Regions from separate parts of the Enterobacter cloacae complex sp. HYC074_NIDB genome, predicted to be linked through region 1. Evidence: predicted binding sites of a transcription regulator. Region 1 holds the regulator's gene; each other region holds the start of a gene.
The links. The regulator sigma-54, encoded in region 1, starts transcription at its own class of promoters, with help from an activator protein. The targets are predictions, from matches to a motif close to GTTGGCACANNTTTCGCTNT.
Positions count from the first base shown of each region.

Region 1 (4,334 bases):
TCCGCCAGCTCGTGGACGGACATTTCAGAGGTGTCGACAATCAGGTCGGCCCGCGAACGCAGCGGCTCAAGCAGATCGCTCTCTTTATCGATGGCGCTTTCCAGCGAAAGATTTTTACTGGAGAGCGGATGCAAACGACGTGTATCGCTGTAACGGCGGATCAGCGTGTTGCGGTCAGCGTCCAGGAACAAGAGCTGAGGCGAGAAGCATTCCGGCAGGCTGTTCATTGCCTGCTCGAAGATTTCCGGCGATTCCGGCATGTTACGCACGTCAATACTGACGGCGGCAGAGATTTGCCTGTCCGCCAGCGTCCGCGCCAGATCGGGTAACAACACTACCGGCAGGTTATCTACACAGTAAAATCCCATGTCTTCCAGCGCGCGCAGGGCCACGGACTTCCCGGACCCCGAACGACCGCTGACGATCATCAGCACCATGTTCCGTTTCTCCTCAGGGCAGCCGTTCTGAAGGCCCTTTCCCGATTATGCCTCATCCTGATTGCCTTCTGCTTCAGTGATAATTTGATAAAGCTCTTCATCACTTTGGGCTGAGCGCAGTCGACGACAAATGGTTTTATCCGCCAGACGTTTGGCAACCAGCGACAGCGTGTGCAGGTGGGTCTTGGTCTGATCGGCAGGAACCAGCAGCGCGAAGAGCAGATCCACAGGCTGGTTATCAATGGCGTCAAAAGCGATAGGCGTTTCCAGTTGCACAAACACCCCCACGGCACGCAGCGTATCTTCTTCCAGCTTGCCATGCGGGATCGCAATGCCATTGCCGATGCCGGTACTGCCCATTTTTTCACGAGTCAGAATGGCTTCAAACACGATCTGCGGCGGCAGACCCAGCTGTTTTGCGGCCAGCTCACTGATGATTTCCAGCGCACGTTTTTTGCTCTGGCAGTGAACGCCACTGCGGGTACAATCCTGGTTAAGGACATTGCTCAGTTGAAGAGCGGAATCGTTGTTTATCATAATTTCACCTAAGCGCTAACTGTACAAATGGCCTGTTGTGTTTCACAACAGGCCGTCCTGCACCCGTTAACTGCCCGGACAATTAGTGTTGTTTCAGTTTATCTTTATGTTTATTGAGCTGTCTCGCAAGCTTATCAATCAAGCCGTCGATAGCCGCGTACATGTCTTGCCCTTCCGCACTGGCATGGAGTTCCCCTCCGTTGACGTGCAGGGTCGCATCCGAGATATGCGTCACTTTCTCCACTTTCAACACAACATAGACCTGGTTGATCCTCTCGAAATACTGCTCGAGTTTCGCAAACTTAGTGTTTACAAAATCGCGTAAAGCCTCAGTAATCTCGACGTTATGTCCGGTGATATTGAGCTGCATAGTGTCTTCCTTATCGGTTGTGTCAAACCAGTTGTTTACGCTGGTTAGACGGCGGAATGGATAAAGACTCTCGATACTTCGCGACAGTACGACGTGCCACCATAATACCCTGATCGGACAGCATGGTGGTTAACTTACTGTCACTGAGTGGCTTCGCGGGGTTCTCCGCGGCGATCAACTTCTTCACCAGTGCGCGAATGGCCGTCGACGAGGCTTCGCCGCCGCCTTCGGTGTTCACGTGGCTGGAGAAGAAATACTTAAGCTCAAAAATACCGCGTGGGCTGTGCAGATACTTCTGCGTGGTCACGCGGGAAATGGTTGATTCATGCATCTCGACGGCCTGGGCTATGTCCGCCAGCACCATCGGTTTCATAAACTCTTCGCCCTGCTCAAAGAATGCCTGCTGCTGTTCGACAATACAGCGGCTGACGCGCAGCAGCGTGTCATTACGGCTCTCCAGACTCTTAATCAACCAGCGTGCTTCCTGAAGGTTGCTGCGAATGTATTGATTATCAGCGTCGTTACGGGCGCTGGTGCACATGGAGGCGTATTGCTGGTTGATTTGCAGGCGAGGAATGCTGTCGGCGTTCAGTTCAACGACCCAGCGGCCATTGTGTTTTCTCACCAGCACATCGGGAATGACATATTCCGGTTCGCTGGTCTGAATCGACTGCCCCGGACGCGGATCGAGCGACTGGATCAGATTCACCGCTTCCTTCAGCACCTCTTCTTTCAGGCGCGTGACGCGCATCAGGGTGCGGAAGTCGTGGTTCGCCAGCAGATCCAGATGATCGCTGATGATGAGCCGGGCTTCGTCAATCCACGGTGTCTCTTTAGCAAACTGCGAAAGCTGGATCAGAAGGCAGTCACGCAGATCTTTCGCGGCGACGCCAATCGGGTCGAAACGCTGAACGCGTTTCAGGACGGCTTCGATCTCTTCCAGTTCAATCTCGTCATCGCCGATGCTTTCAAGAATCTCGTCCAGCGTCACGGTCAAATAGCCCGTGTCGTCAACGGCATCGACAATCGAGGTGGCAATGGCGCGATCGGTATCGGAGAAAGGCGTCAGCTCCACCTGCCACATCAGGTAGTCCTGAAGCGATTGGGTAGTTTCGCCCTGGTAGACCGGGAGTTCATCGTCCTGGTAGTCTGCACGCGTCCCGGAAGGGGTACCCGCGGTGTAGATTTCATCCCAGCTGGCATCCAGCGGCAGTTCGTCCGGCATCTCTTTCTGTTCGAGTGCATCTACGGAGTCGAGCGTTTCTGTGTCCTGCGTCTGCTGGGCGTCTACCTCGTCATGAAGATCGGTCTGCTCCAGCAGCGGATTGCTGTCCAGCGCCTGCTGGAGCTCCTGCTGGAGTTCTAACGTGGACAGCTGCAACAGACGGATTGCCTGCTGGAGCTGCGGCGTCATGGCCAGTTGCTGGCTGAGCCGTAATTGCAAACCTTGCTTCATGTTCAGAGCGTTTTTCTCCGGTTCGGCGTGACTTAACCTCTACCCTATCAGAGTCTGAAGTCTTCCCCAAGGTACACGCGCTTAACATGCTCATCTTCGAGGATTTGCTGCGGCGTACCGTGGGCAATCAGATGGCCCTGGCTCACTATGTAGGCGCGCTCACACACCGCCAGCGTTTCACGAACGTTGTGGTCCGTGATCAGTACGCCAAGCCCGCTGTCGCGCAGGTGTTCAATGATACGTTTGATATCGATAACGGAGATGGGGTCAACGCCCGCAAACGGTTCATCCAGCAGGATAAATTTCGGGTTTGCTGCCAGCGCGCGCGCAATCTCAACGCGGCGGCGTTCACCACCGGACAGCGCCTGACCGAGGCTGTCGCGAAGGTGTTCAATATGAAACTCTTCCATCAGCTCGTTCGCACGGTCAGTGCGCTGCTCGCTGGTCAGATCGTCACGGATCTGGAGCACGGCCATCAGGTTGTCGAACACGCTTAAGCGGCGGAAGATAGACGCTTCCTGCGGCAGATAGCCGATGCCACGACGCGCGCGGGCATGCAGCGGCAGCAGGCTGATATCTTCATCATCGATAATGATGTTGCCGGCGTCACGTGGGACGATGCCCACTACCATGTAGAAGGTCGTAGTTTTACCCGCGCCGTTAGGGCCAAGCAAACCCACGATTTCGCCGGAGTTGACGGTCAGACTGACATCTTCGACGACGCGGCGGCCCTTATACGCTTTCGCGAGGTTTTTTGCAGTTAAAGTTGCCATAACGAATTAGTTACTCTTTTTCTTTGCCGGAGCCTGACCGTTGTTCTTGTCCTGCAACTGCGAAGGCACAAGCACGGTCGTGACGCGTTTGCCTTTTTCGCTGGAGGCCTGCATTTTCTGCTCTTTCACCAGATAAGTGATCTTGTCGCCTTTGATATTGCTGTCCAGCTGTTCCAGGTAAGCATTACCGGTCAGGATGACCAGATCCTTCGCCAGTTCATAGTGCATATGCGAGGCATGGCCTTTCACCGGCTTGCCGTTGTCCTGCATCTGGTAGAAGGTGGCCGGGTTGCCATAACCATCGATAATCTCTTTCCCCTGCTCACCGCCCGGACGGGTAACGACCACTTTGTCGGCGTTGATTTTGATGGTGCCCTGGGTCACAACGACGTTGCCGGTAAAGGTGACGACGTTACCCTGCATATCCAGAGACTGGGTATCGGATTCAATATGAATCGGCTGTTCGGTGTCGCCAGTCACAGCAAGCGCGGGAAGACTGGCCGCCAGCAGCGCGCTGGCGATAACAACTTTAAGGCTGAGTTTGTTTGTTTTGAATTTCATAGGAGGTTCTAACCTTTTCAATCAGCTCGGCGTTTTTGCTGCGTAAGTTCCCGCGCATTCTTAAACCGCTGGAATTAAATGTTGTGCCATACAGGGTGACTAAATCCTGCGACGTGACATCCTGGGTGACCAGGTTGATCTGGGCGTTATCCGTCGTAATTTTTCGCAGTTGCGCGTCAGCGGTCAGGGCGTTGACTTCA
Region 1 is NZ_CP114214.1:4,217,445-4,221,778, reverse strand. Features, by position in the region: gene rapZ (RNase adapter RapZ) at 1-437, opposite strand, end outside; gene ptsN (PTS IIA-like nitrogen regulatory protein PtsN) at 483-974, opposite strand; gene hpf (ribosome hibernation promoting factor) at 1,057-1,344, opposite strand; gene rpoN (RNA polymerase factor sigma-54) at 1,367-2,800, opposite strand; gene lptB (LPS export ABC transporter ATP-binding protein) at 2,848-3,573, opposite strand; gene lptA (lipopolysaccharide ABC transporter substrate-binding protein LptA) at 3,580-4,134, opposite strand; gene lptC (LPS export ABC transporter periplasmic protein LptC) at 4,103-4,334, opposite strand, start outside.

Region 2 (4,334 bases), 510 kb from region 1:
AGCACCGGCACCCCGGCGTTCTTTGTGCATCCTGCCGAAGCGCTGCACGGCGATCTGGGGATGATCGAAAGCCGCGACGTGATGCTGTTTATCTCCTACTCCGGTTCAGCCAAAGAGCTGGATCTCATCATCCCTCGCCTGCAAGAAAAATCGGTGGCCCTGTTAGCGATGACCGGCAAATCCCGATCGCCGCTGGCGCTGGCCGCGAAAGCAACGCTGGATATTTCCGTTGAGCGCGAAGCCTGTCCGATGCACCTGGCACCGACCTCCAGCACCGTCAACACCCTGATGATGGGCGACGCGCTGGCAATGGCGGTGATGCAGGCGCGCGGTTTTAATGAGGAAGATTTCGCCCGCTCCCATCCTGCGGGCGCGCTTGGGGCACGTCTGCTCAACAAGGTTCACCACCTGATGCGCACCGACGATGCCATTCCTCAGGTCAAACTCGACACCAGCGTGATGGACGCCATGCTGGAGCTGAGCCGCACCGGGCTGGGGCTGGTTGCGGTATGCGACAATGACCGCCAGGTGAAGGGCGTCTTCACCGACGGCGACCTGCGCCGCTGGCTGGTGGGCGGCGGCAAGCTGGAGGCGCGGGTATCCGAAGCAATGACCCAGGGCGGACTGACGCTGAATGCCGACAGCCGCGCCATTGAAGCCAAAGAGGTGCTGATGAAGCGCAAAATCACCGCCGCGCCGGTGGTGGACGAGCACGGCAGGCTGTGCGGCGCGATCAACCTGCAAGACTTCTACCAGGCGGGGATTATTTAACCCTTCAGTCCCAGACGTTTCGCCAGCCTGTGGAGGTTGGCGACGTCCATCTCCAGCGCCCGCGCGCACGCCGCCCAGCTGCGGTTATTCTGCTCCAGCGCGCGGGCGATCATCTGACGCTGGAACGCATCCGTCGCCTCGCGCAGGTTTTCGTTCACGCTCTCAGGTATCACCGGCTTCACGGACGGCGTCGTTTCCTCCTGCAGCGCGAAATGGCGCGCATGAATAACCACTTCATCCCCCGAACGCGTAGCCCGCGCCAGCACCACCGCGCGGTGAATCGCATGTTCCAGTTCACGCACGTTACCCGGCCAGCCGTAGCTCAGCAGGTGCGTCCTCGCACCGGGGCTTAGCACCACGCGGGAAAGCCCCATTTTGAGCCGACACTGTTCGCAGAAAAAGCCCGCCAGCAGCACCACGTCGTCGCCCCGCTCGCGCAGCGGCGGCACCGTGAGCGGGAACACGCTCAGACGGTGGAACAGATCGGCGCGGAAATTCCCCGCCAGCACCTCTTCGCGCAGATCGCGGTTCGTCGCCGCCAGCACGCGCACATCCACGCGTAAGCTGCGATCGTCTCCCACGCGTTGAATATCGCCATACTGCAACACCCGCAGCAGTTTGGCCTGGAGCGAAAGGGAGAGTTCGCCAATTTCATCGAGGAACAGCGTGCCGTTATCGGCCATTTCGAACTTGCCGCTGCGGTTGCTGATCGCCCCGGTAAAGGCCCCTTTGACGTGTCCGAACAGCTCACTTTCCGCCACGCTTTCCGGCAGCGCCGCGCAGTTGAGATAGACCAGCGGATTCACCGCACGGGGCGAGGCTTCGTGGATCGCTTTCGCCACCAGCTCTTTACCGGTGCCGGTCTCCCCGAAGATCAGCACGTTCAAATCAGACGCGGCGACAATCTCAATCTCTTTTTTGAGCTGCGCCATGCCTGGCGAAAGGCCGATCATTTCGGTGTGCGCCACCTGCTCAAACGCCGTCGGGCTACCCGGAAGAATATTCTGGCTCTCCAGCTGTTCTATCAGCAGGGCGTTGTTCAGCGCCCCGGCCGCCAGCGCAGCAATCAGCCGTAGCTCTTCGTCGCTGAAGGTATCGAACTGATCCGGCGACATACCGTCGAGGGTTAACGCACCAATCAGGTTCTGCCCGGCAAACAGCGGCAGGCCGATACAGGCGTGCACCTTCAGGCTCTCCTGCCCGGGGATCAGGCCGTCGTAAGGGTCGGGCAGATCGCTGTCCGCCGGGAAACGCACCACGTCACCCGCACGGGCGATGGTTTCCAGACGCGGGTGGCCCTCCAGGGTAAAGCGCCGCCCGAGTACGTCCTTCGCCAGACCGTCGATAGCCAGCGGAATAAACTGCCGCCCTTCGTAACGCAGCAGCGCCGAGGCATCGCAATCCAGCACGTGACGCAACGTGGAGATCAGCCGCTGAAAGCGGTCCTGATGACCAATACCGGTTTGCAGTTCTATGGCGATCTTCGCCAGCACATCTACGGAAAAGCTCATCTCTGCCTCACTGTCATTTTGACAATACATAGTGTCATATTGACAATTTTTAAGATAGTCAAAATGACTACCTATTTGGGAGCATCAAAATATAAATCCATTATTTTCAATAATTTAAAAAGTTGGCACGCAACTTGATATATGACAGTCATCTTATTTGAAAACGCCGTATTAAGTTGAGGTTGCTATGTCTATTCTGGTTAAAAATAACATTCATTGGGTGGGTCAACGTGACTGGGAAGTACGTGATTTTCACGGGACGGAATACAAAACGCTGCGCGGCAGCAGCTACAACAGCTATCTCATTCGTGAAGGTAAAAACGTCCTGATCGATACCGTCGATCACAAATTCAGCCGCGAGTTCGTGCAGAACCTGCGCAGCGAAATCGATCTGAATGAGATCGACTACATTATCATCAACCACGCGGAAGAGGATCATGCCGGGGCGCTGACCGAGCTGATGTCCCACATTCCGGATACCCCGATCTACTGCACCACTAACGCCATTGACTCCATCAACGGCCACCACCACCATCCGGAGTGGAACTTCCACACTGTGAAAACCGGCGACACGCTGGATATCGGCAACGGCAAACAGCTGATCTTCGTGGAAACCCCAATGCTACACTGGCCGGACAGCATGATGACCTACATGACCGGTGACGCGGTGCTGTTTAGTAACGACGCCTTCGGCCAGCACTACTGCGACGAACGTCTGTTCAACGACGAAGTGGATCAGACCGAGCTGTTCGAACAGTGCCAACGCTACTACGCCAACATCCTGACCCCGTTCAGCCGTCTGGTCACGCCAAAAATCACCGAGATCCTCGGCTTCAACCTGCCGGTGGATATGATTGCCACCTCCCACGGCGTGGTATGGCGTGAAAATCCAACCCAGATTGTCGAACTGTACCTGAAGTGGGCGGCGGACTATCAGGAAGACCGCATTACGATCTTCTACGACACCATGTCCAACAACACCCGCATGATGGCGGACGCCATTGCCCAGGGCATCAACGAAGTTGACCCGAACGTGGCGGTGAAAATCTTCAACGTGGCGCGCAGCGATAAGAATGAGGTATTGACCAACGTCTTCCGCTCCAAAGGCGTGCTGGTGGGTACCTCCACCATGAATAACGTGATGATGCCGAAAATTGCCGGACTGGTGGAAGAGATGACCGGCCTGCGCTTCCGTAACAAACGCGCCAGCGCCTTTGGTTCACACGGCTGGAGCGGCGGCGCGGTAGACCGTCTCTCCACCCGTTTACAGGATGCCGGTTTTGAGATGTCCCTGAGCCTGAAGGCGAAATGGCGTCCGGATCTCGACGCGCTGGAAATCTGTCGCCAGCACGGTCGCGACATTGCCCGCCAGTGGGCGCTTGCGCCACTGCCGGAAACCGCACCCGCCGCGGCTGTTGCGCCGGAAGCCGTAGCAGAAGCCGCTCCTGCCGCTGCCGACCTCGGCCCTTGCATGCAGTGCAGCGTCTGCCAGTGGATTTACGATCCTGAGCTGGGCGAGCCGTTGCAGGATGTCGCGCCGGGTACGCCATGGAGCGAGGTGCCGGACAACTTCCTCTGCCCGGAATGTTCCCTCGGGAAAGACGTCTTTGATGAACTGGCAACGGAGGCAAAATGAGCCACGGCATCGTCATTATCGGCTCGGGCTTTGCCGCCCGCCAGCTGGTGAAAAATATCCGCAAACAGGATGCTAACGTGCCGTTGACGGTAATCGCCGCCGACAGCATGGATGAGTACAACAAGCCTGATTTAAGCCACGTCATTAGCCAGAATCAGCGCGCCGACGATCTCACCCGCCAGACGGCGGGGGAGTTTGCAGAACAGTTTAACCTGCGTCTGTTTCCGTACACCTGGGTGACCGATATCGACGCCGACGCCCACGTGGTGAACGCGAAAGATAAAACCTGGCACTACGACAAGCTGGTGCTGGCGACGGGGGCATCGGCGTTTGTGCCGCCGGTTGAGGGCCGCGAACTAATGGTCACGCTCAACAGCCAGCAGGAGTATCAGGCCAGCGAGCCCCTGTTACGCGAC
Region 2 is NZ_CP114214.1:3,705,339-3,709,672, forward strand. Features, by position in the region: gene gutQ (arabinose-5-phosphate isomerase GutQ) at 1-771, shown strand, start outside; gene norR (nitric oxide reductase transcriptional regulator NorR) at 768-2,282, opposite strand; gene norV (anaerobic nitric oxide reductase flavorubredoxin) at 2,470-3,918, shown strand; gene norW (NADH:flavorubredoxin reductase NorW) at 3,915-4,334, shown strand, end outside.
Region 2: the regulator sigma-54 is predicted to act here: its motif matches at 2,404-2,423, upstream of norV (anaerobic nitric oxide reductase flavorubredoxin).

Region 3 (4,334 bases), 2.0 Mb from region 1:
TTTTTCAGGGAAATCATTATACCGTCCTTTTCTTCAGCCAGCTGACCAACAGCGATGCGCTTAAACTAATCACAAAATAGACCCCGCCCGCGAAGAGGATCATCTCAACCTGCGTTCCGTCACGTTCGCCAATGGTGGAGGCGGTACGGAAGAAGTCTGCCAGACTCAGCACGTAGACCAGGGAGGTATCCTGGAACAGGACGATGCCCTGCGTCAGCAGCAGCGGAACCATGGCGCGAAACGCCTGCGGCAGAATAATGAGCTTCATAGACTGCCAGTGCGTCATACCGAGCGCCAGCGCAGCGCTGGACTGCCCGCGCGAGATACTCTGAATACCGGCGCGGATGATCTCTGAGTAGTAGGCGGCTTCAAACATGGAAAACGCCACCATGGCAGAGATCAGGCGGATATCGGTCTTTGGCGACAGTCCCAGTACGTTCTGTAAAAAGCCGGGAACAATCAGATAAAACCACAGCAGCACCATGACCAGTGGAATGGAGCGGAACACGTTAACGTAAGCCGTGGCAAACCAGGCGAGCGGCTTAAAGCTCGACAGGCGCATCACTGCCAGCAGGGTGCCCCAGACAATACCGACGATAATGGCGATAACGGTGATCTTTAAGGTGATTGCCAGTCCATCCAGCAGATAGGGCATGGAGGGAACAATGGAACTCCAGTCAAAATCGTACATTTATTTGCCCCCCAGATTGCCCGGCAGGCGTACTTTGCGTTCAACCAGGTTCATCACCAGCATGATGAATGCGTTAATCAGAACATAGGCGAGCGTGATCGCCGTGAAGGATTCCCATGCGTGAGCGGAATAATCCAGCAGTTTGCCCGCCTGCGCCGCCATATCTACCAGACCAATGGTTGAGGCGATAGCCGAGTTTTTTACCAGGTTCATCATCTCGGACGTCATCGGCGGAACGATGACGCGGTAAGCGTTCGGCAGCAGTACGTAACGGTAGGCCTGAGGCAGAGTCAGGCCCATCGCCAGTGCCGCATTCTTTTGCCCGCGCGGCAGTGACTGTATGGCGGCACGTACCTGCTCGCAGACGCGCGCAGCGGTGAACAGCCCCAGACACAGCATAGAGGAGACAAAAAATTGTACGTTAGGATCCAGCTCGGCCTTAAACCACATGCCGAGATCTTCCGGCAGCAGTTCCGGGATCACCAGATACCAGGTAAAGAACTGCACGATCAGCGGAACGTTACGGAACAGTTCCACATAGAGCGTGCCAATCGAAGAGAGAAAACGGTTAGGGACGGTACGCAGAATACCGAACAGCGAACCGACAAGAAACGCGATAATCCACGCCGTTATCGATAATGCAACGGTAACCTGAAAGCCGCTCCACAGCCAGCCGAGATAGGTGGTGTTGCCGAACGGGGCTTGTTGCAGAAAGATGCCCCAGTTCCAGTCAATTGACATAGTAAACTCCAGAAAAAAAAGGGTAGCAGCGCTACCCTCGAAGATTGGTGAGAAGCTCAATTTTTGCGCTGAGTGGGGAACGACCACTCAACGTATAGTCTGTCCATGCTTCCCGACAATCGAGAGGGCAGGAGATCCCGCCCCTGTCGTTCTAATTAGTTAAGAGCTTTGTCGTTTGGTGATTTGAACAGCGCTTTCATGTCGTCAGACAGTTCAAAGTTCATGTTCAGGTTTTTTGGTGGAATTGGGTTCTTGAACCATTTGTCGAACCATTTTGCCGCTTCGCCGGAGGTTTGCGCCTGAGCGATGGTGTCATCGATCAGTTTCTTGAAGTCCTCGTCACCTTTACGCAGCATACAGCCGTAGGCTTCTTTCGACTGGGCGGTACCGACGATTTCCCAGTTGTCTGGTTTCTTCGCCTTGGCGCGCTCGCCTGCCAGCAGAGCGTCATCCATCATAAACGCGACGGCACGGCCGCTTTCCAGGGTACGGAAGGAGTCGCCATGGTCTTTCGCGCTGATGATGCGCATGTCCATTTTCTTTTCGTCGTTCAGCTTGTGCAGCAGCACTTCGGACGTGGTACCGGAGGTCACAACAACCGCTTTGCCTTTCAGGTCAGCAAAATCTTTGATGTCGCCGCCTTTCTTCGTCAGCAGGCGGGTGCCCACAACGAAGATGGTGTCCGAGAAAGCGGCCTGTTTCTGACGCTCAAGGTTGTTGGTGGTTGAGCCACATTCAAAATCAAATGTGCCGTTTTGCAGCAGAGGAATACGGTTCTGTGAAGTGATGGGGATCAGCTTCACTTGCAGGTCAGGTTTGTTCAGCTTTTTCTTCACGGCTTCAACGATGGCGTTGGAGTAATCCTGTGAATAGCCCACGACTTTTTGCGTGTTGTCGTAGTAAGAGAACGGGACAGAAGATTCACGGTGGCCGACCACGATCACGCCGTTTTTGGCAATCTTGTCGAGAGTGCTTCCTGCTGCCGGAGCGTCTTCAGCGTGGACAACCCCCGCAGACATTCCCATAACCAGCATTGCTGTGGCCAGTTTACGTAATTGCATACCCAACTCCTTTCTTATCAGCGCCAGTGACGCATAGATACCCATTGTGATGTTGTTATATCTCGCGCAATGCGAGTGCAGTGTTATGCAAGCTTGTTAACATTTAGTCTGGCTTAATGTAAAGATTTTGCTGCGTTATTGTTTATTTTTGCGAAGCGCGCCGCACCATTCAGAGGCAATAATCCCTCGTTGCACCGTTTCGGTGCTACCGATGATCTACGCTGGTGCGACAAGGTTGCACGTTAAGCCAGACAGCGTTGATGTAATTAAACAAAGCAACAGGCGTGCCAGAATTGAAGTTTGGGAGGAAATTGTCGGGTGGCGGCGGCGCCGGAGAGCAGGCCGGGTAAGGCGTAGCCGCCACCCGGCAACAGAAGGTAAGGTTATTTACGACGCTGACGCAGGCTCATCAGCACTGCGCCAAAGCCGAACAGCACGGTCAAAATCCACAGCGGCCAGTTCCCGGTGCGCGCGTAAGGGGTGAGCCCGGTAGTTGGCGTGACGTTAGTAGTCAGCACCTCACGGGTAAATTGCGGGATCATGGCCTGGATTTCACCCTGCGGACCAATCACGGCAGTAATGCCGTTATTGGTGCTGCGCAGCAACGGACGCGCCAGCTCCAGAGAACGCATTCTCGCCATCTGGAAGTGCTGCCACGGGCCAATCGATTTACCGAACCACGCATCGTTTGAGATGGTCAGCAGATAGTCGGTGTCCGGGCGGAAATTATCGCGCACCTGCTCGCCGAGGATAATCTCGTAGCAAATGGCGGCCGTCAGGGCAAAACCGTGCGCATGCAGCTGCGGCTGAACGTAAGGGCCCCGGCTGAATGAGGACATCGGCAAATCAAAGAACGGTGCCAGTGGGCGCAGAATAGACTCCAGCGGAACAAATTCGCCAAACGGTACAAGGTGGTTTTTGTTGTAACGATTGGTGGAGGTATAGCTGTATTCGCTGTCCTTACCGAGCGTAATGATCGTGTTGTACGTGTCATAGCGGTTCTGCTGATTGAGACGCGCATCCACAATTCCGGTAATCAGCGTACTGCCGCGTGCGCGCAGCAGATCGTCCATCATCTTCAGGAAGGGCTGCTGATTGATCTCCAGGTCCGGGATCGCAGACTCAGGCCAGATGATGAGCTGCGATTTGCCCATCACCTTTTCAGTGGCGTTGGCGTAGATTTTCAGCGTGTTCAGCAGCTGATTCTCATCCCATTTCAGGGACTGCGGGATATCGCCCTGGACCAGAGAAACCTGCGTGGCGCGCGCGGGCTCCAGCGTAAACCACTGGATATAACGCAGCGGGAAGGGCAGAGCAAACAGGATTAACGCGGCAACCAGCGGCTTCCAGTTACGTGTCACCAGGGCCAGCACCAGCAGGCCGCTGACGATCATCAACAGGAAGTTGATGGCTTCCACGCCCATGACCGGGGCCAGGCCTTTCAGCGGGCCGTCTACCTGGCTATAGCCGAACTGCAACCACGGGAAGCCGGTCAGTACCCAGCCGCGCAGAAATTCGGTGATTTGCCAGACAACGGGTGCCGCTATCGCCACGCGCAGCCAGGTCGTTTTTGGCCACAGGCGAGACAGGATGCCCGCGAACAGGCCAGTGTAGAGCGAAAGATAGGCGGCGAGCAGCACAACCAGGAAGACGTTAACCGGCCCCGGCATTCCGCCAAATTGCGCGATACTGACGTAGACCCAGTTGATACCAGAGCCAAACAGTCCCAGCCCCCAGAAGTAGCCGATGGCCGCGGCCTGTACCGGACGACGGTTCAGGGTAAGCCCCTGTATCCCCATCAGGGAGAGAATAGCGGCTGGCCAGATATCGTAAGGAGAAAA
Region 3 is NZ_CP114214.1:1,391,066-1,395,399, forward strand. Features, by position in the region: gene O1724_RS06835 (amino acid ABC transporter ATP-binding protein) at 1-17, opposite strand, end outside; gene gltK (glutamate/aspartate ABC transporter permease GltK) at 17-691, opposite strand; gene gltJ (glutamate/aspartate ABC transporter permease GltJ) at 692-1,432, opposite strand; gene O1724_RS06850 (amino acid ABC transporter substrate-binding protein) at 1,588-2,493, opposite strand; gene lnt (apolipoprotein N-acyltransferase) at 2,877-4,334, opposite strand, start outside.
Region 3: the regulator sigma-54 is predicted to act here: its motif matches at 2,766-2,785, upstream of O1724_RS06850 (amino acid ABC transporter substrate-binding protein).